Regions from separate parts of the Enterobacter sp. JS8-1 genome, predicted to be linked through region 1. Evidence: predicted binding sites of a transcription regulator. Region 1 holds the regulator's gene; each other region holds the start of a gene.

Region 1 (7,451 bases):
AGGGGCAGTCCGACAAAATGGTCGCCTTTAACGATTTGCTGGCGAAGCTGGCAATCGCACCTGAGAACGTGGCCTATGTTGGCGATGATTTGATCGACTGGCCGGTAATGGCGGAAGTGGGTTTGAGCGTAGCGGTTGCTGACGCGCATCCGCTGCTTCTCCCACGCGCGGATTACGTCACCCGGATCAACGGTGGACGTGGGGCGGTCCGTGAAGTCTGCGATCTGCTTCTGCTCGCGCAGGGCAAGCTTGATGAGGCCAAAGGGCAATCGATATGAGTAAAACCAGACGTTGGGTTATCATTCTGCTTTCGCTTGTCGCATTGGTACTGATTGGCGTGAACCTTGCCGACCGTGACGATGCACAAACAGAAGTGGTTAATACGAGCGATCCAACCTATAAAAGCGATCACAGTGATACTGTGGTGTATAGCCCTGAAGGTGCGCTGAACTATCGCCTGATTGCCCAGCATGTGGAATATTTTTCCGATGACGGTATCTCGTGGTTTACCCAACCGGTGATGACCACTTTTGATACTGACAAAAACCCGACATGGTCAATTAAGTCAGACCGGGCAAAACTGACAAATGACCGTATGCTTTATCTGTACGGCCACGTTGAAGTCAACGCCCTGACCGCTGACTCACAACTGCGCAAAATTACGACGGATAACGCCCAGATCAACCTGGTGACCCAGGACGTGACTTCGCAAGATTTGGTCACGCTGTATGGCACAACATTTAATTCCAGCGGTTTAAGAATGCGCGGGAACTTACGCAGCAAAAACGCCGAGCTGATTGAAAAGGTTAGAACCTCCTATGAAATTCAAAACAAACAAACTCAGCCTTAAAGCCATTATCGCCAGCGCACTGCTGGCGGCCAGTCTTCCCGCGATTGCTGTGACTGGCGATACCGAACAGCCGATTCATATCGAATCCGACACTCAGTCCCTTGATATGCAAGGTAACGTCGTCACCTTCACCGGTAACGTCGTGATGACCCAGGGCACCATCAAAATTAACGCCGATAAAGTGGTCGTTACCCGTCCGGGCGGCGAGCAGGGCAAAGAGATTATTGATGGCTATGGTAATCCTGCCACGTTCTACCAGATGCAGGACAACGGCAAACCGGTGAAAGGCCGTGCCTCGCATATGCACTATGAGCTGGCGAAGGATCTGGTCATCCTGACCGGTAACGCCTATCTGGAACAGTTGGACAGCAATATTACCGGCGACAAGATCACCTATCTGGTCAAAGAGCAGAAAATGCAGGCCTCCAGCGAGAAAGGCAAACGCGTCACCACCGTGCTGGTTCCATCGCAGCTGCAGGATAAAGGCAAAGGCCAGGCTCCGGCACAAAAGAAGAGTAACTAATTCGTTATGGCAACATTAACTGCAAAAAACCTCGCGAAAGCGTATAAGGGCCGCCGTGTCGTCGAAGATGTCAGCCTGACCGTCAACTCCGGCGAAATTGTGGGTTTGCTTGGCCCTAACGGTGCAGGGAAAACCACTACCTTCTACATGGTGGTGGGCATTGTGCCGCGTGATGCTGGCAACATCATCATTGATGACGAAGACATTAGCCTGCTGCCGCTGCACGCGCGCGCGCGCCGTGGTATCGGCTACCTGCCGCAGGAAGCCTCAATCTTTCGTCGTTTGAGCGTCTACGACAACCTGATGGCCGTGCTGCAGATCCGTGACGACCTGACCAGCGAGCAGCGCACCGACCGCGCCAACGAGCTGATGGAAGAGTTTCATATCGAACATCTTCGCGACAGTCTTGGTCAGGCGTTGTCCGGGGGGGAGCGTCGTCGTGTCGAGATTGCACGTGCGCTGGCCGCCAACCCGAAATTCATCCTGCTGGATGAACCCTTCGCGGGCGTTGACCCGATCTCCGTTATTGATATCAAACGCATTATCGAACACCTGCGCGACAGCGGGCTTGGCGTGCTGATCACCGACCACAACGTCCGTGAAACGCTGGCCGTCTGTGAACGCGCCTACATTGTGAGCCAGGGCCATCTGATTGCCCACGGTACACCGCAGCAAATCCTCGAAGATGAGCATGTTAAGCGCGTGTACCTTGGGGAAGACTTCAGACTCTGATAGGGTAGAGGTAACGTAACGCCGAACCGGAGAAAAATGCTCTGAACATGAAGCAAGGTTTGCAATTAAGGCTCAGCCAACAACTGGCGATGACGCCGCAGCTACAGCAGGCGATTCGTCTGTTGCAGCTGTCCACGTTAGAACTCCAGCAGGAGCTCCAGCAGGCGCTGGACAGTAATCCGTTGCTGGAGCAAACCGATCTTCATGACGAGGTAGAAACCCAGCAAACGCAGGACACTGAAACGCTCGACACCGCTGATGCGCTCGAACAAAAAGAGATGCCGGACGAGCTGCCGCTGGATGCCAGCTGGGATGAAATCTACACCGCCGGAACCCCTTCCGGCACGCGTGCAGACTACCAGGATGACGAGCTACCGGTTTATCAGGGTGAAACCACCCAGTCACTACAGGATTACCTGATGTGGCAAGTGGAGTTGACCCCCTTCTCTGATACCGACCGCGCCATTGCGACCTCGATTGTCGATGCCGTTGACGATACGGGTTATTTAACCGTAACCCTGGACGACATCCTGGAAAGTATCGGCGACGACGAGATAGAACTCGAAGAGATCGAAGCGGTTCTAAAACGCATTCAGCGTTTCGACCCGGTCGGTGTGGCCGCGAAAGATCTCCGCGATTGCCTGCTGATCCAACTGTCGCAGTTCGCCAAAGAGACGCCGTGGATTGAAGAAGCCCGCTTAATCATCAGCGATCATCTTGATCTGCTGGCTAACCACGATTTCCGCTCCCTGATGCGCGTCACGCGCCTGAAGGAAGAGGTGCTGAAAGAAGCGGTGAATCTGATCCAGTCTCTCGATCCGCGTCCCGGCCAGTCGATCCAGACCAGCGAACCGGAATATGTCATTCCGGATGTGTTAGTCAGAAAACACAACGGTCGCTGGGTAGTTGAGCTGAACTCAGACAGCATTCCTCGCCTGCAAATCAACCAGCAGTACGCCTCCATGTGCACCAGCGCGCGCAATGACTCCGATAATCAATATATTCGTAGCAATTTGCAGGAAGCACGCTGGCTGATTAAAAGTCTGGAGAGTCGAAATGACACGCTGCTGCGCGTGAGCCGCTGTATTGTTGAACAACAGCAGGCTTTTTTTGAGCAGGGCGAAGAGTTTATGAAACCGATGGTACTGGCGGACATCGCCCAGGCCGTCGAGATGCATGAATCAACCATTTCTCGCGTGACCACGCAGAAGTATCTGCACAGTCCACGCGGTATTTTTGAGCTTAAGTATTTCTTCTCCAGTCATGTGAATACCGAAGGCGGCGGCGAAGCCTCGTCAACGGCCATTCGCGCACTGGTGAAGAAGTTGATCGCCGCGGAGAACCCCGCGAAGCCACTGAGTGACAGTAAGTTAACCACCATGCTGTCCGACCAGGGTATTATGGTGGCACGTCGTACTGTTGCGAAGTATCGAGAGTCTTTATCCATTCCGCCGTCTAACCAGCGTAAACAACTGGTTTGACACAACCGATAAGGAAGACACTATGCAGCTCAATATCACAGGACACAACGTCGAGATTACTGAGGCTTTACGCGAGTTTCTGAACACGAAGTTCGCGAAGCTCGAACAGTATTTCGAAAGGATCAATCAGGTCTATATTGTGTTGAAAGTGGAGAAAGTGACTCATATCTCGGATGCAACCCTGCACGTTAACGGGGGTGAACTCCATGCCAGTGCGGAAGGGCAAGACATGTACGCGGCTATCGACGGCTTGATTGATAAGCTTGCGCGACAGCTCAATAAACATAAAGATAAACTGAAACAACACTAATTGTCCGGGCAGTTAACGGGTGCAGGACGGCCTGTTGTGCGACACAACAGGCCATTTGTACAGTTAGCGCTTAGGTGAAATTATGATGAACAACGATTCGGCTCTTCAACTGAGCAATGTCCTTAACCAGGAATGTACCCGCAGTGGGGTTCACTGCCAGAGCAAAAAACGTGCGCTGGAGATCATCAGTGAACTGGCCGCAAAACAGCTGGGCCTGCCGCCACAGGTGGTGTTCGAAGCTATCCTGACCCGTGAAAAAATGGGCAGTACCGGCATCGGCAACGGCATCGCGATCCCGCATGGCAAACTCGAAGAAGACACCTTGCGTGCCGTCGGCGTGTTTGTGCAGCTTGAAACACCCATCGCCTTTGATGCCATTGATAACCAGCCCGTCGATCTCCTCTTCGCGCTGCTGGTGCCAGCAGACCAGACAAAGACCCATCTGCATACGTTGTCGCTGGTCGCTAAACGCCTGGCCGATAAAACCATTTGCCGTCGACTGCGTTCAGCGCAAAGTGATGAAGAGCTCTTCCAGATTATCACTGAAGCAGAAGGCAATCAGGATGATGCGTAACCGGGAGATGGCCTTCACATCTGTTGTCCTGAGGAGAAACGGAACATGGTGCTGATGATCGTCAGTGGTCGCTCGGGGTCGGGGAAATCCGTCGCCCTGCGCGCGCTGGAAGATATGGGGTTTTACTGCGTAGATAACCTGCCGGTGGTGCTGTTGCCGGATCTGGCGCGGACGCTCGCGGACAGACAAATTTCTGCCGCCGTCAGCATCGATGTCCGTAACATGCCAGAATCACCTGAGGTCTTTGAACAGGCCATGAGCAATCTGCCAGAGTGCTTCTCGCCTCAGCTGTTGTTTCTTGATGCCGATCGTAACACCCTGATCCGTCGCTACAGCGATACCCGTCGTTTGCACCCGCTTTCCAGTAAAAACCTTTCACTGGAAAGTGCCATCGACGAAGAGAGCGATCTGCTGGAACCGCTGCGCTCCCGGGCCGACCTGATTGTTGACACCTCCGAAATGTCCGTGCACGAACTGGCGGAAATGCTGCGAACCCGCCTGCTGGGTAAACGCGAGCGTGAATTGACGATGGTGTTTGAATCCTTCGGCTTTAAGCACGGTATTCCTATCGATGCGGATTATGTTTTCGACGTGCGCTTCCTGCCGAACCCGCACTGGGATCCCAAACTGCGTCCAATGACCGGTCTGGATAAGCCCGTGGCGGCCTTCCTCGACAGACACACAGAAGTTCACAATTTTATCTACCAGACGCGAAGCTACCTTGAGCTATGGTTACCTATGCTGGAGACAAACAATCGTAGCTATCTGACGGTAGCGATTGGCTGTACCGGCGGTAAACATCGTTCGGTTTATATCGCCGAACAGCTGGCCGACTACTTCCGCTCACGCGGAAAGAACGTTCAGTCCCGTCATCGCACGCTGGAAAAACGTAAAACATGACCGTAAAACAAACCGTTGAGATCACCAACAAGCTGGGCATGCATGCACGCCCGGCAATGAAATTGTTTGAACTGATGCAGGGTTTTGATGCAGACGTTTTGCTACGCAATGACGAAGGCACTGAAGCTGAAGCGAATAGCGTCATTGCGCTGCTAATGCTGGACTCAGCGAAAGGTCGCCAGATTGAAGTCGAGGCCACCGGCCCCCAGGAAGAGGAAGCGCTGGCGGCGGTGATTGCGCTGTTCAACGCAGGGTTCGACGAAGATTAAAGTCTGCCAGTCAGGCGGGTGGCGCTGCGCTTACCCGCCCTACATAAGATTATTTCGCTGCATAAACCCTTCCCCACCTAGCTGACGCATCTGGCGCATGATCCACGCCTGACGGCTTCGCACGTACCCTGACGGCGCACTCGCTTTAAAACGGATGGGATTCGGTAAAACAGCGGCCAATAGCGCCGCTTCTGACATACTCAGACGGCTGGCTGGCTTATTGAAATAACGCTGCGCGGCAGCTTCCACGCCGAATATGCCGTCGCCAAACTCAGCGACGTTGAGATAGACGGTCAGAATGCGCTTTTTGCTCCAGACCGTTTCCATCCCCAGGGTTAACCCCGCTTCCAGCCCTTTTCGCACCCAGCTTCGACCATCCCATAAAAACAGGTTTTTGGCCGTCTGCTGCGACAACGTCGACGCACCGCGCACGCGATTTTCATGACGCTCGTTGTGGGCGAGCGCCTTCTCGATGGCCGCCATGTCAAAACCCCAGTGCTCCGGGAATTTCTGATCTTCTGCCGCAATCACGGCCAGCCCCATGAACGGTGAGATCTCATCCATGCTTACCCAGTCCGAATGGGCGACATAGCCGAAATCACCGGTCAACCACGCGCTGAGCTGGCGCTCAACCATCACGGCGGAAAAGGGTACCGGTAGAATGCTGAATAAGGCGATCCCGCCGCCCCAGAAGACGGCCAGTACAAGCACAACGCGTAACAGGGTACGTTTTATCCACGTACCCGCAGCAAATTTACGGCTCATTCCGAGAGAACCAGCACTCTGTCCACCAGCTTATCAATGCCCGTAGCAGCTTCAGCGATGGATTGCGCCAGCATATAGGCGGGCGTGGTGACGATCTTGTTGTCTTCATCGACCACAATATCATCCACCGGACAAGGAACATGCTCGCCGCCCATATCTTCGACGATCTCTGCGGTATCAATATCGGTCCCGATGGTCAGGCGCAGCGGGAAGTCAAAGATCCGGGGCAGCATGGCCGGGGCAATACAGATGAAACCCAGCGGCTTGCCTGCTGCATGCAGCGCCTGGGCAAGCCGTTTTAAATCGGGATCGACATGGCACTCTGCCCCTTCCGAAGCAAAAGTGCTGAGATTTTTAGCTGCGCCAAAGCCACCCGGCACGATCAACGCATCCAGCGTTGAGGCATCAGCCTGCGCCAGGGGTTGGACAGCGCCCCGGGCGATACGCGCGGCTTCAATCAGGACGTTACGCGTTTCCGCCATCGGCTCGCCGGTAAGATGGTTGATTACATCCGCCTGGCTTTTATCCGGCGCGAAGCAGATCGCTTCAGCGCCCTGACGAGATAATGCCAGCAGCGTTAATACGGCTTCATGTATCTCTGAACCGTCGTAAACACCACAACCGCTCAGCACGACACCAATCTTTTTCATTATGACGTTCCTTCTTTGCAACCTGCTGAAGCACATTAAAAATTCTGATTAAACCGCTATGCTTCACACATTTCACTGATTCATGTAACAAACCATTTAAGATTTGCTATCTTATCTGCGTGCGGCCTCAATATTCAGGCGGCGTCCAAGCGAAAACAACACGAAAAATCAGGCGCAGCCACGATTTCCCTGGTGTTGGCGCAGTATTCGCGCACCCCGGTTAAGCCGGGGTCATTTTTTTCTGGCATCCACCCAGGCTTTCAGCACCGCCACATCGTTTTGCCACTCTTGTTTCATCTCTTCAACCCATTCACCAACATTATCTTCCCACGCAGGTAAATCAGGCGATTGAATCTGTTGACCCAGTTGCTGAAGATGGCGTAGCCCCACCGAGCCG
Region 2 (7,451 bases), 540 kb from region 1:
CGTTCCATGCCCGACGCTTATCGTTGTCGACAATCTGCCTCAGCGGCGGCGTGGTGCACAATCGTCTGCTGCGCGCGCGCCTGCGTCATTATCTTTCTGACTTTACGCTTCTTTTTCCTTCGCACCTGCCCGCAGGTGACGGAGCGATCTCCTTCGGGCAGGCGGTGGTCGCCGCCGCCCGGTCATGTTCACAAAGGACTTAAAATGTTACGACTCTTACGCAATGAACCTCGCGCCGCGCTTCTGCTGCTGGCTCTGGTAATGGCAAACCTGCTGGCCTGGGGATGGGCATGGCACGCCTTTAGCGGCAGCACGGCGCTGATGGCCGCCAGTCTGCTGGCATGGTGCTACGGGCTGCGTCACGCGGTGGACGCCGACCACATCGCGGCCATTGATACCGTGACGCGTAAGATGATGCAGCAGGGTAAACGCCCGTCCGGCGTGGGGGCGTGGTTCTCGCTGGGGCACTCCACCATCGTTGTGCTGGCCTCGATTGCCATCGCCGCTACCGCGACGGCGTTTCAGAAAAACATGGAATGGTTCCACGAAACTGGCAGCCTGATTGGCACGGCGGTGTCGGCGACCTTCCTGCTGGCGATGGCGCTGGTGAACATGGTGATCCTGCGCGGCGTCTGGCGCAGTTTTCAGGCGCTGAAACACGGCAGGGCAGTGCAGGGCGACATCACGCTGCCTGCCCAGGGCGGCGTTATGAACTGGCTGTTCGGCAAAACCTTCCGCCTGGTGAATAAAAGCTGGCAGATGTACCTGGTTGGTTTCCTGTTTGGCCTCGGCTTTGACACGGCCACCGAGATTGGCGTGCTGGGGATCTCTGCTGCCAGCGCCTCCAGCGGGATGTCGGTGTGGTCAATCATGATCTTCCCGGCGCTCTTCGCCAGCGGCATGGCGCTGGTGGATACCCTCGACAACCTGCTGATGGTCGGTGCCTACGGCTGGGCGTTTAACAAGCCGCAGCGCAAGCTCTACTACAACATGACCATCACCGGCACCTCCGTGGTGGTGGCGCTGTTTATCGGCGGGCTGGAAGCGCTGGGCCTGCTGATGGACAAATTCGCCCTCAGCGGCGGCGTCTGGGATCTGATTGGTGCGGTAAACGATAATCTGGGTAACGCCGGGTTTGTGGTGGTCGGGCTGTTCGTTGCCTGCTGGCTGATCTCCATGGTCAACTACCGCTGGCGCGGCTACGACGCGCTGGTCGTGCGTTCCTGAACCGGCGGCAGCCAGGCGCGGGTAAAATCAAGCCAGCCGCTGGCGGTCAGCACAATGTCCTGCACGTTTTCGAGGGTGTTAAGACGATAGCGGTAGTGGAACAGCGGCGTGCAGGCGCCGCTTTCCAGCAGGTGCTGAAAGAAAGCGGGCAGGTGTGATTTTAGCGTCTCCTCGCTTTCGCAGTATGTCATCAGTGTCTGCTTTTCTTTTTGCCAGGCGGTCTGCCCCAGCGCGGCGGCCCACGCGGGCTCTTCAGTAAACCACTCTGCCAGCGCAAATACCGGTACTTCACCCGCCAGATAATCCCCCAGCAAGATATCTCCCTGCGCCAGCGCGTCGGGCGCATGCCACGCCTCGCGGTCTTTCCGCTGGATGTTAACGTCACAGCCGCGCTTTTTCAGGCGCGTTTGCAGCATGCTGGCCAGATCGCACAGCCCCGGCGTGTCGTAACAGATCAGAGAAAGGGCCGCGGGGAGCGCCACGTCGGGGGCATCCGCAAACGCGGGCGTTGTGATGCCGGGCAGGATCTCCGTGCGGGTATCGACATCCTCCCGGCGGAGGTGCTGCTGGTTAATGTGCTGAATCTCCTGACGCAGCCACGCGGCCAGCGGCTGCGGCAGCCCGGCGTTCAGCATCAGCCAGGCAAACCCGCCGCTGGTGGAGGTGACGGCCTCCCGGGCATTGTCGCCTTTACCCACGGTGATCCACGCGGTTTTTTCCGCCTCGCTGCGGGTGCGCCAGAACTCAATCGCGTGCAGCAGCGGGTGCGCGGCAAAGTACCAGGGCTGACGCTCAAGGCGCAGGTAATGCGAGTGGTGATGGGCAATCGCAAAAGGGCCCGCGCCGATATCAGGCTGCTGCGGGTGCGGCAGACGACAGGCGTGATGCGCGAGACGATGCGCCAGCATGGCATCGGGCACGTTCAGCGCAATCTCCAGACACCAGGGGGCGACAAGCGACACCGTTTGAACGTGCGCGAGCCCCGCGCTGCGTGCCGGATCGTCCAACACCTGCTGCATCGCGCTGAGAATATCTTCGTCGCTGATGGCCTGACCGTTATGCCAGTGCGCGCCGCTGCGCAGGTAAAAGCGCCAGCGAAGCGTGTCTTCGGAGGCATCCCAGTGATGGGCTAAATCTGCTACCGGCTGCGCGTTACCGGGTGCATAGCGTGTCAGGCCGGCGTGAACCGCGCAGATAATATGCTGTTCGGCGCGGCGACGCTGAAGGGCAGGATGCAGCGAGGTCAGCGGGCGATACCACGGAATGCGCAGCGTCGGCTGGTGCTTAAGCCATTTGCCGCCTAAAAACGGGGTGATGATGTGGTGCAGGCTGGCCGGATCGCCGTCGGCCAGCTGCAGCGCGCTCTGGTAATCGCCTTTTTCCAGACAGGCGTGCATCAGCGGCGCGCTCAGTTCGCTGGTGGTTGTCAGGCAGTGCAGGGTGGCACGGTGCCCGCGCCCCGGCTGCGCGTTCCAGCTTAGCCAGCCGCTTTGAGCGAGCTGGCGCAGCAGGGTGCGCGCATGACGTTCGCTGCACAGCGCAACCTCCGCGACTTCCGCGATAGTCGTGGACGCTGGCGCTGCACCGTAGTGCTGATAAAGCCGTTGATACTGACGGATTTTCTGAAGCTGGCGCATAGCGGCATACCTGTGAAAAAGGGATGCTGAGAGTGTAGGATTTTTTTGCGGAAGAAAAAGTGCTGGTATACGTAAAGTGTTCCGGTTTTGCCCGGCAATTACCGCTCAGGCTCACTGACCGGCATCATCAGCTCGCGCAGACGCTCAATGCGCGCCTCCGGGCTCAAATAAAGCCAGCGAAATAAAATGTGCTCAGCATGCTTCGCTTCTTTGAAATAACGAGAAAGATATTTGAGTTCGGTATTAAAAGTCGCCATGATTTGTCTCCGGCTGATTAATTAATTATCAGACTAGTCCAGCGGCGAATAATAAAACAGGGTGATGTTTTTCACCTGTTCCGCATTTAAGTATTAATGGGAATAATAAATAAGGGATTGATAGCGATGATATACCTGCTTTGCATTTATTTGATGAATAGAATGCGTAAAAAAAAGCCCCGGGACATCGGGGCGGTGGATAATTAAATCCAAAGGTTAAGTAAGCGTGGTCGTGCTGTAGGCCGGGTAAGCGAAGCGCCACCCGGCAAAAAGAGGGTCAGGCAGGTAACAGTTTCAGCAGAGCGAAAGCCTCCTTCATTCGGTCTTCACTGACGACAAAAGCGCGTAGTTGCCCCTCATTATCGGCACCGCGCGCGACCATTCCCTGCGGTTCGAGGGTAATTTGCCAGTTCAGATCCTGACGCTGCGTTTCACCGGCAAGGTGCAGCGGTAATTCCGGCGTTTTGACTTTAATCAGCATGGCGGGTAATTTCAGCGGCGCGCTGCCGCCGAGCAGGTTTTTCGCCAGATACATCGCGCTTAATTGAATTGGCTGTAAAAAAGGCAGCACCTGACCGTTAATTTCAGCGCAGTCGCCCAGGGCGTAAATATCAGGCTGCGTGGTTTGCAGATAGCTATTTACCTTCACACCACGGCCTGTTTCTGCCCCTGCACGATGCGCCAGCGAGGTTTCCGGGCGCAGGCCCGTCGCCGCAATAACCACGTCCACCTCAACGCTGCGGCTGCGGTCGAGCGTGGCACGAATGCCGCCTTCGGTTTTGCTCAGGCTGTGCAGCTGCGATTTCAACAGCAGATGCACGCCCATGTCGGTCAGGCGATGCTGTAAGCGACTGCTTACTTCTGCGGGCATCAGCGCCGAAAGAATGCTCGCCGCGTGGTCAACCAGGGTGACGGATTTGCCCGCCCGGCAGAAATCCATCGCCAGCTCGGTGCCGATCAGCCCGCCGCCGACAATCATTACCCGCTGAGCGTCGCGAAGCCCCGTTTCGCTGGCCTGGTACTCCTGCTGGCTGTTGAGCGTGATCATCAGCTCGCGGCCTTCAATCGGCGGCACAAACGCAGAGGCACCCGTGGCCAGCACCAGCTTGTCGTACTGCCAGGTTTTCTCTTTCGCTTTCACTACGCGGGCATCGGCGTCGATATCGGTGACCCAGGTGTACGGGAACAGACGCAGGTTAAACTGCTCTGCGAACTCCCCCGCCGTCTGGCGGGTGAGGTCTTCGGCGCGCTGATTCTGGCTAATGACGTGGCTTAAATCAGGCTTGTTGTACTCGTCCATGCTGTCGGCGGCAATCACCGTCAGCGGCACGCTGGCATCCTGCTTGCGGATGTTTTTCACCAGCTGGCGGGCGGCAAAGCCCGAGCCGATGATGACGATACCGTTGCTCATTTTGCCTCCGTACCCAGTTCGTCAAAGACGTCCTTACCGAGTGAACATTCCGGGCAGAGGAAGTTGTCCGGCACGTCTCGCCACGGCGTGCCCGGGGCAACATCCTGCAGCGGTTCGCCCAGTTCAGGATCGTAAATCCACTGGCAGACGCTGCACTGCATGCGCGGGCCGAGATCGGCGGCTGCCGCGGCGGCACAGGCGCAGGCTTCCTGCTGTTCGGTTGGTTTTGCCGTCACTTCCGGCAGCGGAGCGAGCGCCCACTGACGGGCAATGTCGCGGCCATGTTGGCGACAGATCTCCAGGGCGTCGATATCCGGACGCCATTTCGCCTTCAGGCTCAGGGACATTTCGAAACCGGCATCCTGCAGACGCGTAGACAGACGGTCTACAGCGCCGCCGCTCCAGCCGTGGGAGCCAAAGGCGCTGGCGCGCTTGTTGCGAAAACGCAGGCCGGTCATCTCTTCCACAAGGCCGGCAATTTTCGGCATCATTACGTTGTTCATGGTGGAGGTGCCCACCAGCACGCCCTTAGAGCGGAACACGTTGGTCAACACCTCGTTCTTATCGCTGCGCGCCACGTTGAAGATTTTCACCGCCACGTTCGGGTCCACTTCGTTGATGCCCTGGGCAATGGCGTCCGCCATCATGCGGGTGTTGTTGGACATGGTGTCGTAGAAGATCGTGATGCGGTCTTCCTGATAGTCCGCCGCCCACTTCAGGTACAGCTCGACGATCTGGGTCGGGTTCTCACGCCACACCACGCCGTGGGAGGTGGCAATCATGTCCACCGGCAGGTTAAAGCCGAGGATTTCGGTAATTTTTGGCGTTACCAGGCGGCTGAACGGCGTCAGGATGTTGGCGTAGTAGCGTTGGCACTGCTCGAACAGCTCGGTCTGGTCCACTTCGTCGTTGAACAGGCGCTCGTCGCAGTAGTGCTGGCCGAAGGCGTCGTTGCTGAACAGCACCGCGTCGCCGGTCATGTAGGTCATCATGCTGTCCGGCCAGTGCAGCATCGGGGTTTCCACGAAGATCAGCTGTTTGCCGTTGCCGATATCCAGCGCGTCGCCGGTTTTCACGGTATGGAAGTTCCACTCCGGATGGTGGTGGTGGCCGTTGATCGAGTCGATGGCGTTGGTGGTGCAGTAGATCGGCGTGTTCGGAATGTAAGACATCAGCTCGGTCAGCGCGCCGGCGTGATCTTCTTCCGCATGATTGATGATGATGTAGTCGATGGCGTCCAGGTCGATTTCACTGCGCAGGTTCTGCACGAACTCGCGGCTGAACTTGTGATCGACGGTATCGATCAGCACGTTTTTTCCTTCGCGGATGAGATAGCTGTTGTAGCTGCTGCCGCGCAGCGTTTTGTATTCCGTCCCGTGGAAATCGCGCACTTCCCAGTCACGTTGACCGACCCAATGAATGTTATTTTTAACAAGAATAGACATAGCAACCTCTACGTAATACAGCATTTTCAAATAAGATGGTTTGCCTATATCAAGTTGCGTGCCAACTTTTAATATATTGATTTTGTTTGATAAAAATTCTTATGATCCGTAATGGGTAGTCATTATGACTATTAAAATCAGTGTCAATATGACAACATACATTGTCAAAATGACAGCGAGGTCACTATGAGCTTTTCCGTCGACGTGCTGGCGAAGATCGCCATTGAGCTGCAAACCGGTATCGGCCATCAGGACCGCTTTCAGCGGCTGATCTCCACGCTGCGCCACGTGCTGGCGTGTGACGCCTCGGCGCTGCTGCGCTATGAAGGGCGGCAGTTTATTCCGCTGGCTATCGACGGGCTGGCGAAGGACGTGCTCGGACGGCGTTTTACCCTTGAAGGCCATCCGCGTCTGGAAACTATCGCCCGCGCGGGGGACGTGGTGCGCTTCCCGGCGGACAGCGACTTGCCCGATCCGTACGACGGGCTTATTCCCGGACAGGAGAGCCTGAAGGTGCACGCCTGTATCGGCCTGCCGCTGTTTGCCGGACAAAATCTGATCGGAGCACTGACCCTCGACGGCCTGTCGCCGGACCAGTTCGACACCTTTAGCGACGAAGAGCTGCGCCTGATTGCCGCCCTGGCCGCTGGGGCGCTGAACAATGCCCTACTGATTGAACAGCTGGAGAGCCAGAACATTCTTCCCGGCAGCCCGGCGGCGTTTGAACAGGTAACGCACACGGAGATGATCGGTCTTTCTCCGGGTATGGCGCAGCTCAAAAAAGAGATTGAGATTGTTGCCGCCTCAGATTTAAACGTGCTGATCTTCGGGGAAACCGGCACCGGTAAGGAGCTGGTGGCGAAGTCTATTCACGAAGCCTCGCCGCGCGCGGTGAACCCGCTGGTGTACCTCAACTGCGCCGCGCTGCCGGAAAGCGTGGCGGAAAGCGAGCTGTTTGGTCACGTCAAAGGGGCGTTTACCGGGGCCATTAGCAACCGCAGCGGCAAGTTCGAAATGGCCGATAACGGCACGCTGTTTCTGGATGAAATTGGCGAGCTTTCCCTGTCGCTGCAGGCCAAGCTGCTGCGCGTCCTGCAGTACGGCGACATCCAGCGCGTGGGGGATGATCGCAGTCACAGAGTGGACGTGCGCGTGCTGGCCGCCACCAACCGCGACCTGCGTGAAGAGGTACTGGCCGGGAACTTCCGCGCTGACCTGTTCCATCGCCTGAGCGTGTTCCCGCTTACGGTGCCGCCGCTGCGCGAGCGCGGGGACGACGTGGTGCTGCTGGCGGGCTTTTTCTGCGAGCAGTGCCGTCTCAGGATGGGGCTTTCCCGCGTGGTGCTGAGCCCGGGGGCGAGGTCGCATCTGCTGAGTTACGGCTGGCCAGGCAACGTGCGCGAGCTGGAGCATGCGATCCACCGCGCGGTGGTGCTGGCGCGGGCGACGCGCTCGGGTGACGAGGTAGTGATCC
Region 3 (7,451 bases), 520 kb from region 1:
CGCCGCACACCTCCATGATCCGCAGCGGTCTTTCTTTGGTGTAGTCCAGCAGCGCCGCGCGCGTTTTCAGGTGCCTGATAAGCTGCATCACCTGTTCCGGTGCGCGGTATTCATCAACGTAACGCATGTGCTATCGCTCCTCGCCGTACAGAAGCGCGCCCACGTCAGGCTCCACGTCGAACATGTTTTGCAGGGCGTCGAGCGTGTCGCGGGCTTCCGCTTCGTTAATCACGCTCATGGCAAACCCAACGTGGACCAGCACCCACTGGCCGAGACGCGATGCGCCCGTTTCATCGCTGCTGCCCACCAGCGTGAGATCGACATCGCGCAGGATACCGCAGACTTCAACTTTGGCCTGGTTACCGTCGATGGTGTGAATTTGTCCGGGGACGCCTATGCACATCGTTCGCTCTCCAGCCAGTTCAGCCATGCATCCATCCCGTCGCCGCGCGTGGCGGAGACCAGCAGGATCGTAATGTCCGGGTTCACTTCCCGGGCGCAGGACAGGCATTTATCCACGTCGAAATTCAGGTACGGCAGCAGATCAACTTTGTTCAGCAGCATGATGGAGGCGGCGGCAAACATATGTGGGTACTTCAGCGGTTTGTCTTCCCCTTCGGTGACGGAGAGCACCGCGACTTTATGCCGTTCGCCAAGGTCAAAGCTCGCCGGACAGACCAGGTTGCCGACGTTTTCAATGAACAGGATGCCGTTATCCGCCAGCGGCAGACGCGGCGTGGCGTCTGCAATCATCTGCGCATCCAGATGGCAGCCTTTGCCGGTGTTGACCTGAATCGCCGGCGTGCCGGTTTCGCGAATGCGCGCCGCGTCGTTAACGGTTTGCTGGTCGCCTTCAATGACGGCGCAGGAAACGCGTTCGTTCAGGCGTTTGAGGGTTTCGGTCAGCAGCGTGGTTTTGCCGGAGCCGGGGCTGGACACCAGGTTCAGCACCAGCTGTTGACGGGCGGCAAAGCGGGCGCGGTTGCGGGCGGCGAGCCGGTTATTTTTGTCCAGTACGTTGATCTCCACGTCCAGCATCTGGCGCTGGCTCATACCCGGCGCGTGGGTACCCGCTTCGCCGTGGCCGTAGTGCAGATCCCCCGCAGGGGATTGCTGCGGCGCAAAGGTGATACCCGTCAGCGTCGCCGCAGGACGCGGGGCCGGTGAAAAGGGCGCGGAGCGAAACGCGGAATGAGGACGGTGTTCATCCCCTTCGATATACAGGTTGCCTTCGGCGCAACCGCAGGTGCTACACATACATTACTCCTTCTCAATTTCGAGGCGTTGGATCTGCATACCGTCATCCGCCACGATCCGCAGCCCGGTATTCTGGCACTGCGGGCAGCGCTGAACCTTTGATGACAGCAGGGTCACGTACTGCTGACACTGCTCGCACCAGCACTCCGCCTGCTGCTCTTCAATATGAAGCTCGCAGCCTTCTGCCAGCGTGCCGCGACACACCAGTTCAAAACAGAAGGTCAGGGCGCTGGTCTCGACGCAGGAAAACGCCCCGATCTTCAGCCAGACGCCGGTGACGCGCTTCGCGTGGTTTTGCACTGCCTGCTGTTCGATAAGCTCCAGGGCCCGCTGGCAGAGGGTGATTTCGTGCATGACGCCTCCTCAATGAATTGCGCCATTGAATGCAATAACGGTGCCAGCTTGATTTTTGTTAGGGCGTGACGGTGTCAACACTGTCGAAATGACACGTCGACACCGCGCGGTTGACAGTGCGATAAGAGTTAAAGGTCATATATATCATAAGGTTAAAAATTGGCATGGAATCTGCTTAACAGCCGCTATCTCCATTAACCGGATACCTTTTATGACTATTTGGGAAATCAGCGAAAAAGCGGATTACATCGCGCAGCGCCATCAGCAGCTCCAGGATCAGTGGCACCTCTACTGCAACTCTCTGGTTCAGGGGATCACCCTGTCAAAAGCCCGTTTGCACCATGCGATGAGCTGCGCGGCGCAGGGCGATATGCGCTTTGTCCTTTTTGGCCACTTCACGGTCTTTGTCACCCTGGCGGACAGCTTTAACAGCCACACCATTGAGTACTTTGTTGAGAACAAAGAGGGTGAAAAACAATGTATTGCGCAAGCGCAGTTGATGGCTGACGGCATGGTCGATGGCTACGTCAGCAACCGCGATCGCCAGCAGGTGCTCGAGCACTATCTGGAGAAAATCGCGCCGGTTTATAACGGGCTTTATACCGCGGTTGAGCACGACCTGCCGGTCGATCTGAAGCAGCTGACGGCGGGAAATGCCTCCGCAAACGTTGCCTGATAACCAAGTGTCGAAAGTGTCGATAAGACAGTTTTTCTTCGTCAAAAATGACCATCACCTGAGGATTGCCCGGTGAACCGTTTTGTAATTGCTGACTCGACGGTCTGTATTGGCTGTCGAACCTGTGAGGCGGCGTGTTCGGAAACCCACCGCCTGCACGGGCTGCAGTCCATGCCGCGTCTGCGCGTCATGCGTAATGAAAAAGAGTCTGCTCCGCAGCTCTGCCACCACTGTGAAGATGCCCCGTGCGCGGGTGTATGCCCAGTGAATGCCATCACCCGCGTTGATGGCGCTGTCCAGCTCAACGAAAGCCTGTGCGTAAGCTGCAAACTGTGCGGCATTGCCTGCCCGTTCGGTGCCATTGAATTTTCCGGCAGCCGCCCGCTGCATATTCCGGCAAACGCAAATACCCCGAAAGCGCCGCCCGCGCCACCCGCACCGGCGAAGGTGAGCACGCTATTGGACTGGGTGCCCGGCATCCGCGCCGTCGCGGTGAAATGCGATCTGTGCAGCTTTGACGAACAGGGCCCGGCCTGCGTGCGCACCTGCCCGACCAGAGCATTGATTCTGGTCAACATTCGCGACATCGCCCGCACCAGCAAGCGCAAGCGCGAGCTGACCATCAACAGCGATTTTGGCGATCTTTCGCTTTTGCAGGCGCTTAACGAGGGGGCGAAATGAACGCGATATTCATGATTAACAGCGCCGTGGCGTGCTTCACTGCCGCCGCCGTGCTGGCGCTGGTGTTCTCTTTCCATAAAACCCTGAGCGGCGGGATCGCCGGTATCGGCGGGGCGGTCGGTAGCGTGATGACGCTCGCTGCGGGCGGTGTCGTTCTGATCGGCGGGCAATCTGTTGAAACACTCATGCCGCTGATTCGTCATACCGTGGCTATTACTCCGCTGAATGCCATCTGGCTGGTGACCTTTGGCCTGTGCGGACTGTTTATCAGCCTGTTCAATATCGACTGGCACCGCCATGCGCACGCCAAAGCCAACGGCCTGCTGGTTAACCTGCTGATGGCAACGGCGGTCTGTACCGTTATCGCCAGCAACCTCGGCGCGCTGGTGGTGATGGCGGAGATCATGGCGCTGTGCGGCGTGTTCCTGACGGGCTGCAGCGCCTCCGGCAAGCTGTGGTTTGCGCTGGGACGCCTCGGCACGCTGCTGCTGGCGCTGGCCTGCTGGCGGGTGTGGCAACGCTTCGGCAAGCTGGACTTCGCTGCGCTCAACGGGCATCCGCTGGGGAATGACGTCTGGCTGCTCGGCACTGTGGGCTTTGGCCTGCTCGCCGGAATCATCCCGCTGCACGGCTGGGTGCCGCAGGCGCATGCAAATGCCTCTGCACCTGCCGCTGCATTGTTTTCCACCGTCGTCATGAAGGTAGGACTGTTTGGTATTCTGAGCATCACGCTGGCTGGCGGCCAACCGCCGCTGTGGTGGGGCGTCGTGCTGCTGATTGCCGGTATGATCACCGCGTTCGTCGGCGGGCTGTACGCGCTGATGGAGCACAACATCCAGCGCCTGCTGGCGTACCACACGCTGGAAAACATCGGCATCATCCTGCTCGGAATGGGCGCGGGCGTGACCGGGCTGGCGCTCAATCATCCTGCGCTGATCGCGGCCGGGTTTATCGGCGGTCTTTATCACCTCGTCAACCACAGCCTGTTTAAAAGCACCCTGTTCCTCGGCGCGGGAAGCGTCTGGTTCCGCACCGGCCATCGGGATATTGAAAAGCTGGGCGGGATTGGCAAAAAGATGCCGGTGATTTCACTGGCGATGCTGGTCGGGCTGATGGCAATGGCCGCGCTGCCGCCGCTGAACGGCTTTGCCGGGGAGTGGGTGATCTATCAGTCCTTCTTCGCGCTCGGCCAGAGCGATGTCTTTATTGCACGCCTGCTCGGCCCGCTGCTGGCGGTCGGGCTGGCGATTACCGGGGCGCTGGCGGTGACGTGTATGGCGAAAGTCTACGGCGTGACCTTCCTCGGCGCGCCGCGCACCCGCGAAGCGGAAAACGCCTGCTGCGCACCGATGCTGATGGGCGTGAGCGTGGTCGCGCTGGCGCTGTGCTGCATCGCGGGCGGGGTCGCCGCCCCGTGGCTGCTGCCGCTGCTGGGTAACGCTATTCCACTGCCGCTCGCGACGGCGCATACCGTCGTATCCCAGCCGATGATGGCGCTGTTGCTGATTGCCGCACCGCTGCTGCCGTTCGTGCTGATGCTGTTCTTCAGGCGCGACCGCCTTGCCTCCCGCTCTCGCGGGGCGGCGTGGGCCTGCGGCTACGAACACGAACAGTCGATGGTTATCACCGCCCACGGTTTCGCCATGCCGGTGAAGGAGAACTTCGCCGTCGTGCTGAAGCTGCGCCACTGGCTGAATCCGAAGGGTTGGGTGCCGGGCTGGCAGAGTGCCGCCGCGCCCGTGTTGTTCCGTCGTCTGGCGCTGATCGAACTGGCGGTGCTGGTGATCATTGTGATTTCACGAGGAGCCTGACATGAGTTTGTTACTGGCCATTCTTCAGGCGCTGGTCCTGTTCGCCGCTGCGCCGCTGCTGTCGGGCATCACGCGCGTGGCACGCGCCCGAATGCATAACCGTCGCGGGCCCGGGGTGCTCCAGGAGTATCGCGATCTCTTCAAACTGCTTTCTCGTCAGAGCGTGGCTCCGGATGCCGCAGGCTGGGTCTTCCGCCTGACGCCGTTCGTGATGGTGGGCGTGATGCTGACCATCGCCACCGCGCTGCCGGTGGTCACGGTGGCGTCGCCGCTGCCCGTGCTTGGCGATCTGATTACGCTTATCTACCTCTTCGCCATCGCCCGCTTCTTCTTTGCGATTGCGGGCCTGGACACCGGGAGCCCATTTACCGGCATCGGTGCCAGCCGCGAGGCGATGCTGGGCGTGCTGGTTGAGCCGATCCTGCTGCTGGGGCTGTGGGTCGCCGCGCAGGTCGCGGGTTCAACCCATATCAGTTTTATCACCGATACCGTTTATCACTGGCCTGTGGCGCGCTCGATCCCGCTGGTGCTGGCGCTCTGCGCCTGCGCGTTCGCCACCTTTATCGAGATGGGCAAACTGCCGTTCGATCTGGCGGAAGCCGAGCAGGAGCTGCAGGAAGGGCCGCTTACCGAGTACAGCGGCTACGGCTTTGCGGTGCTGAAGTGGGGCATCAGCCTCAAACAGCTGGTGGTACTGCAGATGTTTGTCGGCGTCTTCTTCCCGTGGGGGCAGATGCCGCACTTCTCCTCAGGCGGTCTGGTGCTGGCCGTGTTGGTTGCCGCCCTTAAGCTGCTGGTCGGCGTGCTGGTAATTGCCCTGTTTGAAAACAGCATGGCGCGTCTGCGCTTTGTGGAAACGTCACGCATCACCTGGGCCGGTTTTGGTTTTGCATTTTTAGCGTTCGTCTCCTTGCTGGTGGCGTGATTAAAGAGAGTTTTTATGTCTGAAGAAAAGAAAGGTCAGCAGTATCTCGCCGCGTTGCATCAGGCTTTCCCCGGCGTGGTGCTGGAGGAGTCCTGGCAAACCAAAGACCAGATAACCGTCACCATTAAGGTGAACTACCTGCCGGAAGTGGTGGAGTTCCTCTATTACCAGCAGGGCGGCTGGCTGTCGGTGCTGTTCGGTAACGACGAGCGCCAGCTGTGCGGCAACTATGCGGTGTACTACGTGATGTCGATGGAGCAGGGCGAAAAGTGCTGGCTCACCGTGCGCGTCGAAGTTGACCCAAATAAGCCGGAATATCCGTCCGTCACGCCGCGCGTGCCTGCCGCCGTCTGGGGCGAACGCGAGGTGCGCGACATGTACGGCCTGGTGCCGGTCGGCCTGCCGGACGAGCGCCGCCTGGTGCTGCCGGACGACTGGCCGGATGAACTCTACCCGCTGCGCAAAGACAGCATGGACTACCGCCAGCGCCCGGCGCCGACCACCGACAGCGAAACCTACGAGTTCATCAACGAGCTGGGCAGCAAGAAAAACAACGTGGTGCCGATTGGCCCGCTGCACGTCACCTCCGACGAACCGGGCCACTTCCGCCTGTTCGTCGACGGTGAGAATATCATCGACGCCGACTACCGCCTGTTCTACGTCCATCGCGGCATGGAAAAGCTGGCGGAAACCCGAATGGGCTACAACGAAGTGACGTTCCTCTCTGACCGCGTGTGCGGCATCTGCGGCTTCGCCCACAGCACCGCCTACACCACCTCGGTGGAAAACGGCATGGGGATCGTGGTGCCCGAACGCGCGCAGATGATCCGCGCCATTCTGCTGGAGGTTGAGCGCCTGCACTCGCACCTGCTGAACCTTGGCCTGGCCTGCCACTTCGTCGGTTTTGACTCCGGGTTTATGCAGTTCTTCCGCGTGCGCGAGGCGTCGATGAAGATGGCGGAGATCCTCACCGGGGCGCGTAAAACCTACGGTCTGAACCTGATTGGCGGGATCCGCCGCGACCTGCTGAAGGACGACATGATCCAGACCCGCCTGCTGGCGCAGCAGATGCGCCGCGACGTGCAGGAGCTGGTGGACATGCTGCTCAGCACGCCAAACATCGAGCAGCGCACCGTCGGCATCGGCCGCCTTGACCCGGAAATCGCCCGCGACTTCAGCAACGTCGGCCCGATGGTGCGTGCCAGCGGCCACGCCCGCGATACCCGCGCCGATCACCCGTTTGTCGGCTACGGCCTGCTGCCGATGACCGTGCACAGCGAGCAGGGCTGCGACGTCATCTCCCGCCTGAAGGTGCGCATCAACGAGGTGTTCACCGCGCTGAATATGATCGACTTCGGCCTCGATAACCTACCGGGCGGCCCGCTGATGGTGGAGGGCTTTACCTACATCCCGAACCGCTTTGCCCTCGGCTTTGCCGAAGCGCCGCGCGGGGACGACATTCACTGGAGCATGACCGGCGACAACCAGAAGCTCTACCGCTGGCGCTGCCGCGCGGCCACCTACGCCAACTGGCCAACCCTGCGCTACATGCTGCGCGGCAATACGGTCTCCGATGCGCCGCTGATCATCGGCAGCCTCGACCCGTGCTACTCCTGCACCGACCGCATGACCGTCGTGGACGTGCGCAAGAAGAAAAGCCAGGTGGTGCCGTACAAAGAGCTTGAGCGCTACAGCATTGAGCGTAAAAACTCGCCGCTGAAATAAGGACTCGCCATGTTTACCTTTA
Region 4 (7,451 bases), 1.7 Mb from region 1:
TATGGGGAACGCAATGGCGCAGCTAAAAGCGGAACTTCCCCATCTGCCGGTTATCGGACACTGCGGCAATGAAGCGGTGTCTCATTTTTTGACGCATTGGCTGGACAACAACAACCTCCCGTATTCCCCCGAATAGTGAGACCCTTCCAGCAAGCCAGACTTCGGTCTGGCTTTTTTTATTTCACCAGCTCTGCAATCTGCGCTTTCCACGGGGCGATATCGCCGATGTTGGTCTGCACCCACTCCGCGTTGTAGTAGGTCTCGAGATAACGCTCGCCGCTGTCGCAGAGCAGCGTGACGATGGAGCCGGTGCGGCCCTCTTCGCGCATGCGTGCGGCAAGCTGCAGTGCGCCCCACATGTTAGTGCCCGTTGAGGCGCCCACTTTGCGGCCAAGCTGCGTCTCCAGCCAGTGCGCCGTTGCCACGCTTGCGGCATCCGGCACGCGCATCATCTCATCCACGACGTCGGGAATGAAAGAGGGCTCCACGCGCGGGCGACCAATCCCTTCAATTTTACTGCCTACCGGGCTACGCAGTTCCGCGTTACGGTTTTGCCAGTAGTCGAGGAACACGGAGTTCTGGGGGTCAACCACCATCAGCTGGGTATCGTAGCCCTGACTCCGGATGTAGCGGCCGATAGTGGCAGACGTGCCGCCCGTACCGGCGCTCATTACAATGTACGACGGAACCGGGTGCGGCTCGTGGGTCATCTGGCGGAAAATACTGTCGGCAATGTTGTTATTGCCGCGCCAGTCGGTGGCTCGCTCGGCGAAGGTGAACTGGTCCATATAGTGGCCGTTCAGCTCGCGCGCCAGCATTTCAGAGGCGGCGTAGATTTCGCAGGCGCTTTCCACAAAGTGGCAGCGTCCGCCGTAAAATTCGATCTGTTCGATTTTGCGTTTTGCAGTGCAGGACGGCATGACGGCGATAAACGGCAGGCCCAGCAGTCTGGCGAAATAGGCTTCGGACACTGCTGTGGAACCGGACGAGGATTCAATAATCGTCGTGCCTTCTTTAATCCAGCCGTTACATAAACCGTATAAGAACAGGGAACGTGCCAGACGATGCTTCAGGCTACCGGTAGGATGAGTGCTTTCGTCTTTCAGATAGAGCTGAATTCCGTTAAATCCCGGCAGGGAAAGGCGAATCAGGTGCGTATCCGCCGAGCGCTGATAGTCGGCATTGATTTCGCTGATCGCATGTTTAACCCAGGTGCTATTCATCGTAGTTATCCGTTTGTCATTTTGTGCCTAGCATAGCGAAAAGCACAGAAAAAATTGTTGCTATCTGGCCTTTAAAATAGAATGTAGGGAGAAAAATTTTCTCTGCGAGGTGGGTATGCTAGATAAAATTGACCGCAAGCTGCTTTCATTGTTGCAAACGGACTGCACCCTCTCTTTGCAGGCGTTAGCAGATGCCGTTAATCTGACCACCACACCGTGCTGGAAACGCCTCAAGAAGCTTGAAGATGACGGCGTGCTGCTGGGCCGTGTGGCGTTATTAGATCCCGAAAAACTGGGGCTTGGACTGACGGCCTTTGTCCTGATAAAAACGCAGCACCACAGCAGCGAATGGTATTGCCGCTTTGTCACTCAGGTTTCTGAGATGCCCGAGGTGCTCGGCTTCTGGCGAATGGCGGGAGAATACGATTACCTGATGCGCGTCCAGGTGGCCGACATGAAGCGCTATGATGATTTCTACAAGCGGCTGGTCAACAGCGTACCGGGCTTGTCGGATGTCACCTCAAGCTTCGCGATGGAACAGATAAAATACACCACAGCATTACCCATTGAATAACTTCGAAAAATACCTTCAGGAACAAACCGCGTGCGATTATTTGCCCAATTAAGCTGGTACTTTCGTCGGGAGTGGCAACGCTACCTCGGCGCGGTATGCCTGCTTATTATCATTGCTATCCTGCAGCTGATCCCGCCGAAAGTGGTGGGGTACGTCGTGGATGGCGTCACCGAACAGCATTACACCACCGCACGGGTGTTGATGTGGGTCGGCACGCTGGTGCTGACCGCGGTGATTGTATACCTGCTGCGCTACGTCTGGCGCGTGCTCTTATTCGGTGCGTCCTATCAGCTGGCCGTTGAGCTGCGTGAAGATTTTTACCGCCAGCTGAGCCGCCAGCATCCTGAATTTTATCTGCGCCACCGGACCGGTGACCTCATTGCCCGCGCTACCAACGACGTGGACCGGGTGGTCTTTGCCGCCGGGGAAGGGGTGCTGACGCTGGTGGATTCACTGGTCATGGGCTGCGCGGTGTTGATTGTGATGTCGACCCAGATTAGCTGGCAACTGACCCTTCTGGCGCTGCTGCCAATGCCGCTGATGGCGCTGGCGATCAACCGCTACGGTGAAAAGCTCCACGAGCGTTTCAAGCTGGCGCAAGCGGCGTTTTCATCGCTCAACGATCGCACCCAGGAGAGTATGACCAGCATCCGCATGATAAAAGCCTTCGGCCTGGAAGACAGGCAGTCCGCACTGTTTGCCGCCGATGCGGCGGATACCGGCGCGAAAAACATGCGCGTGGCGCGTATTGACGCCCGGTTTGACCCGACAATCTATATCGCCATCGGCATGGCGAATATGCTAGCGATTGGCGGCGGGAGCTGGATGGTGGTGCAGGGTTCCATGACCCTCGGTCAGTTGACCAGTTTTGCCATGTATTTGGGGCTGATGATCTGGCCGATGCTGGCGCTGGCGTGGATGTTTAACATCGTTGAGCGCGGCAGCGCCGCGTACAGCCGTATTCGCGCGATGCTGGCGGAAGCGCCGGTGGTGAAGGACGGCAGCGAAGCCGTTCCCGATGGGCGCGGGACCGTGAAAGCCGATATTCAGTCATTTAGCTATCCACAGACGACGCATCCGGTGCTCGCAAACGTGAACTTCACCCTGCAGCCCGGACAGATGCTGGGAATTTGCGGCCCAACGGGAGCCGGAAAAAGCACCGTTCTCTCTCTGCTGCAGCGCCACTTCGACGTGACGCAGGGCGATATTCGTTTTCATGACATTCCCTTGTCGAACCTGCTGCTGGACGGCTGGCGTAGCCGCCTGGCGGTGGTGAGCCAGACGCCGTTTTTATTCTCCGATACCATCGCGAACAATATCGCCCTCGGTCATCCTTCGGCAACACAGGACGAGATTGAACATGTGGCGCGCTTAGCCAGCGTTCATGACGATATTTTGCGTCTGCCGCAGGGCTATGAAACGGAAGTCGGCGAGCGCGGGGTGATGCTCTCCGGCGGACAAAAGCAGCGAATTTCGATCGCGCGTGCGCTGCTGCTGAATGCTGAAATCCTGATCCTGGACGATGCGCTTTCCGCTGTTGATGGTCGTACTGAGCATCAGATCCTGCACAATCTTCGTCAGTGGGGAGAAGGACGCACGGTGATCATCAGCGCCCACCGCCTGTCGGCGCTGACGGAAGCCAGTGAAATTCTGGTGTTGCAGCACGGGCATATTGCCCAGCGCGGGCAGCACGAGCAGCTGGCGGAACAGCCGGGCTGGTATCGCGACATGTATCGTTATCAGCAGCTGGAAGCGGCGCTGGATGAGGAGGCGACCCATGCGTAAGCTCGGAACAATGTGGCCGACGCTCAAACGCCTTCTGGCCTACGGTTCGCCATGGCGTAAACCGCTTTCGGTTGCCGTGCTTCTGCTGTGGATTGCGGCGATTGCCGAAGTCAGCGGCCCCCTGCTTATCAGCTATTTCATCGACAATATGGTGGCAAAAAGCTATCTGCCGTGGGGGCTGGTCGCAGGCTTAGGCGTGGCCTACGTTGGGCTACAGTTAACGGCGGCAGGGCTGCACTATGCCCAGTCGCTGCTCTTTAACCGGGCAGCCGTGGGCGTGGTACAGCAACTGCGTACGGATGTCATGGATGCCGCGCTGCGCCAGCCGCTGAGCGAGTTTGACACCCAGCCGGTCGGGCAGGTGATTTCGCGCGTGACCAACGATACTGAAGTGATCCGCGATCTCTACGTCACCGTAGTGGCAACCGTGTTGCGCAGCGCCGCGCTGATCGGTGCGATGCTGGTCGCCATGTTCAGCCTCGACTGGCGTATGGCGCTGGTGGCGATCACTATCTTCCCGGCGGTGCTGATCGTGATGGTGATCTACCAGCGCTACAGCACGCCGATTGTTCGCCGGGTGCGCGCTTATCTGGCTGACATCAATGATGGCTTCAATGAAGTGATCAACGGCATGAGCGTCATCCAGCAGTTCCGCCAGCAGGCGCGCTTTGGCGAGCGCATGGGCGAAGCCAGCCGTTCGCACTATATGGCGCGTATGCAGACGTTACGTCTGGACGGCTTCCTGCTGCGTCCATTGCTTAGCCTGTTCTCGGCGCTGGTCCTCTGTGGCCTGCTGATGCTGTTTGGGCTGACAACGCGTGGAACCATTGAGGTTGGGGTGCTATATGCCTTCATCAGCTATCTGGGGCGCCTTAACGAACCCCTGATTGAGCTCACTACCCAGCAATCGATGCTGCAACAGGCGGTGGTCGCCGGTGAACGCGTGTTCGAGCTGATGGACAGACCGCGTCAAACCTATGGCGATGATGAACGTCCTCTGCAAAGCGGTTCGATTGCTTTTGATAAGGTCTCGTTTGCTTACCGCGATAACCAGCTTGTCTTACAGGACATTAATCTTGAGGTACCGTCGCGCGGCTTCGTGGCGCTGGTGGGGCATACCGGCAGCGGCAAGAGTACGCTCGCCAGTCTGTTAATGGGCTACTATCCGTTAACGCAAGGTGAGATCCGCCTCGATGGACGCCCGCTTGCATCACTCAGCCACAATGTGCTGCGTAAGGGCGTCGCCATGGTGCAACAGGACCCGGTCGTACTGGCCGATACCTTCTACGCTAACGTCACGCTGGGTCGGCCTTTTACCCAGGAACAGGTCTGGGAGGTGCTGGAGAAAGTGCAGCTGGCCGATCTGGCGCGCGGGTTCAGTGAGGGTATCAATACGAAACTAGGCGAGCAGGGGAATAACCTCTCCGTAGGGCAGAAACAGCTGCTGGCCCTGGCGCGCGTGCTGATTGAAACGCCGCAGGTGCTGATTCTCGATGAAGCGACGGCCAGCATTGACTCCGGTACCGAGCAGGCCATCCAGCAGGCGCTGGCCGCTGTTCGGGATCACACCACGCTGGTGGTCATCGCGCATCGCCTATCAACCATTGTCGATGCCGATACCATCCTGGTGCTGCATCGTGGACAGGCCGTTGAACGAGGTACGCACAGACAACTGCTGGAAGAGAAAGGACGCTACTGGCAGATGTACCAGCTGCAGCTGGCAGGTGAAGAGCTGGCAGCCAGCGCGCGCGAAGAAGAGTCGCTGAGCGCCTGATGCACCAAAAACAGGCAAGCTGCTAACAGTCATTCCTGTTGGTGCAATACTGAAACGCACTATGCACTGCCATGGTGCGTTTTTTTTCACCCGTTCGGTATTGAACCCCATTCCTGGCTCATCGCCCGCCGTTTTCTCGCTGTTTTCAATTCTGGCACACCCCTTGCAATGTCCCTTACGTGTTAGCTGCGGCCATTACCGAATTCTGACTGGAGGGGATTTATGAAGCTGGTTACGGTTGTAATCAAACCATTCAAACTCGAAGACGTACGTGAAGCGTTGTCTTCAATGGGTATTCAGGGACTGACTGTCACCGAAGTGAAAGGCTTTGGTCGTCAGAAGGGTCATGCCGAGCTTTATCGCGGTGCGGAATACAGCGTGAATTTCCTGCCAAAAGTAAAAATCGATGTCGCGATTGCGGATGACCAGCTTGATGAGGTCATTGATGTCATCAGCAAAGCGGCCTACACCGGCAAAATTGGCGACGGCAAAATTTTCGTTGCCGAACTGCAGCGCGTCATTCGCATTCGTACCGGCGAATCTGACGAAGCGGCTCTGTAAGTAACTCCTGGCACACAGTGATAGGGATCGAGAAAATGAAGATAGCAACACTCAAAACGGCTCTGGGGTCGCTGGCACTGCTGCCGGGCCTGGCTCTGGCTGCGCCTGCCGTGGCAGACAAAGCCGATAACGCCTTTATGATGATTAGCACCGCGCTGGTGCTGTTTATGTCTATTCCGGGCATTGCGCTGTTCTACGGCGGCCTGATCCGCGGCAAGAACGTGCTCTCCATGCTGACGCAGGTTGCGGTAACGTTCGCGCTGGTCTGCGTGCTGTGGGTAGTTTACGGATACTCGCTGGCGTTCGGCACGGGCAATGCGTTCTTTGGTAACTTCGACTGGGTGATGCTGAAAAATATCGAGCTGACCGCGCTGATGGGAAGCTTCTATCAGTACATCCACGTTGCTTTCCAGGGATCGTTTGCCTGCATCACCGTCGGGCTGATTGTGGGTGCGCTTGCTGAGCGTATTCGTTTCTCTGCCGTCCTGATCTTCGTGGTGGTCTGGCTGACGCTCTCTTATGTGCCTATCGCGCATATGGTATGGGGCGGTGGTCTGCTGGCGAGCCATGGTGCGCTGGACTTTGCGGGCGGCACCGTTGTACACATCAACGCCGCAGTCGCGGGCCTGGTGGGTGCCTACCTGATTGGCAAACGTGTGGGCTTCGGGAAAGAAGCGTTCAAGCCGCACAATCTGCCGATGGTGTTTACCGGTACGGCGATTCTCTACTTTGGCTGGTTTGGCTTCAACGCAGGCTCTGCAAGTGCCGCTAACGAAATCGCCGCGCTGGCCTTCGTGAACACCGTTGTCGCAACGGCGGGTGCAATCCTCTCCTGGGTCTTTGGCGAGTGGGCCGTTCGCGGTAAACCGTCTCTGCTGGGTGCCTGTTCGGGTGCTATTGCCGGTCTGGTCGGTATCACACCAGCCTGTGGTTACGTGGGTGTAGGTGGTGCGCTGCTGGTGGGGTTGGTTGCAGGCCTTGCGGGTCTGTGGGGCGTTACCGCTCTGAAACGTGTTCTGCGCGTTGACGACCCTTGCGATGTATTTGGTGTCCACGGCGTCTGCGGCATCGTCGGCTGTATCATGACCGGGATCTTTGCTGCCAAATCACTGGGCGGCGTGGGTTATGCGGAAGGCGTCACCATGGTTCACCAGGTGCTGGTACAGCTGGAAAGTATTGCCATCACCGTTGTTTGGTCTGCTGTAGTGGCCTTTATTGGCTATAAGCTGGCGGACATGACTGTCGGCCTGCGTGTACCGGAAGAGCAGGAACGCGAGGGTCTGGACGTCAACAGCCACGGCGAGAATGCGTATAACGCATAATAAACAGCAAAACGGCAACTTCGGTTGCCGTTTTTAGTATGTATTCCCTCTCCCCGTGGGTCAGGGTGAGGGCATCAGGCCGCACAACATCACCCTCTGTTACGCATCACCCCTTCCTGCACCGTCGAGGCGACCAGCACGCCATCCTGCGTATAAAACTCCCCGCGCACAAACCCGCGCGCGCTTGATGCCGACGTACTTTCCACACTGTA

The links. The regulator sigma-54, encoded in region 1, starts transcription at its own class of promoters, with help from an activator protein. The targets are predictions, from matches to a motif close to GTTGGCACANNTTTCGCTNT.
Region 2: norV (anaerobic nitric oxide reductase flavorubredoxin) is a predicted target of sigma-54. The motif match lies at 6,024-6,043, and genes of this name have one in related genera.
Region 3: hypA (hydrogenase maturation nickel metallochaperone HypA) is a predicted target of sigma-54. The motif match lies at 1,640-1,659, and genes of this name have one in related genera.
Region 4: glnK (P-II family nitrogen regulator) is a predicted target of sigma-54. The motif match lies at 5,507-5,526, and genes of this name have one in related genera.

The regions. Positions count from the first base shown of each region.
Region 1 covers NZ_CP185805.1:4,274,534-4,281,984, forward strand. The annotation lists gene kdsC (3-deoxy-manno-octulosonate-8-phosphatase KdsC) at 1-278, shown strand, start outside; gene lptC (LPS export ABC transporter periplasmic protein LptC) at 275-850, shown strand; gene lptA (lipopolysaccharide ABC transporter substrate-binding protein LptA) at 819-1,373, shown strand; gene lptB (LPS export ABC transporter ATP-binding protein) at 1,380-2,105, shown strand; gene rpoN (RNA polymerase factor sigma-54) at 2,153-3,586, shown strand; gene hpf (ribosome hibernation promoting factor) at 3,609-3,896, shown strand; gene ptsN (PTS IIA-like nitrogen regulatory protein PtsN) at 3,979-4,470, shown strand; gene rapZ (RNase adapter RapZ) at 4,516-5,370, shown strand; gene npr (PTS phosphocarrier protein NPr) at 5,367-5,639, shown strand; gene mtgA (monofunctional biosynthetic peptidoglycan transglycosylase) at 5,679-6,404, opposite strand; gene elbB (isoprenoid biosynthesis glyoxalase ElbB) at 6,401-7,054, opposite strand; gene arcB (aerobic respiration two-component sensor histidine kinase ArcB) at 7,286-7,451, opposite strand, start outside.
Region 2 covers NZ_CP185805.1:3,739,308-3,746,758, reverse strand. The annotation lists gene hypF (carbamoyltransferase HypF) at 1-203, shown strand, start outside; gene ACOQH0_RS17805 (HoxN/HupN/NixA family nickel/cobalt transporter) at 205-1,227, shown strand; gene ACOQH0_RS17800 (SgrR family transcriptional regulator) at 1,200-2,864, opposite strand; gene ACOQH0_RS17795 (hypothetical protein) at 2,963-3,121, opposite strand; gene norW (NADH:flavorubredoxin reductase NorW) at 3,399-4,532, opposite strand; gene norV (anaerobic nitric oxide reductase flavorubredoxin) at 4,529-5,977, opposite strand; gene norR (nitric oxide reductase transcriptional regulator NorR) at 6,164-7,451, shown strand, end outside.
Region 3 covers NZ_CP185805.1:3,755,821-3,763,271, reverse strand. The annotation lists gene hypD (hydrogenase formation protein HypD) at 1-127, opposite strand, end outside; gene ACOQH0_RS17890 (HypC/HybG/HupF family hydrogenase formation chaperone) at 131-403, opposite strand; gene hypB (hydrogenase nickel incorporation protein HypB) at 394-1,257, opposite strand; gene hypA (hydrogenase maturation nickel metallochaperone HypA) at 1,261-1,611, opposite strand; gene hycA (formate hydrogenlyase regulator HycA) at 1,823-2,287, shown strand; gene ACOQH0_RS17870 (4Fe-4S dicluster domain-containing protein) at 2,360-2,968, shown strand; gene hycC (formate hydrogenlyase subunit 3) at 2,965-4,779, shown strand; gene ACOQH0_RS17860 (respiratory chain complex I subunit 1 family protein) at 4,781-5,704, shown strand; gene hycE (formate hydrogenlyase subunit HycE) at 5,720-7,429, shown strand; gene ACOQH0_RS17850 (formate hydrogenlyase complex iron-sulfur subunit) at 7,439-7,451, shown strand, end outside.
Region 4 covers NZ_CP185805.1:1,102,410-1,109,860, forward strand. The annotation lists gene cof (HMP-PP phosphatase) at 1-136, shown strand, start outside; gene ACOQH0_RS05125 (PLP-dependent cysteine synthase family protein) at 177-1,223, opposite strand; gene ACOQH0_RS05130 (Lrp/AsnC family transcriptional regulator) at 1,339-1,797, shown strand; gene ACOQH0_RS05135 (SmdA family multidrug ABC transporter permease/ATP-binding protein) at 1,828-3,582, shown strand; gene ACOQH0_RS05140 (SmdB family multidrug efflux ABC transporter permease/ATP-binding protein) at 3,575-5,356, shown strand; gene glnK (P-II family nitrogen regulator) at 5,579-5,917, shown strand; gene amtB (ammonium transporter AmtB) at 5,953-7,239, shown strand; gene tesB (acyl-CoA thioesterase II) at 7,329-7,451, opposite strand, start outside.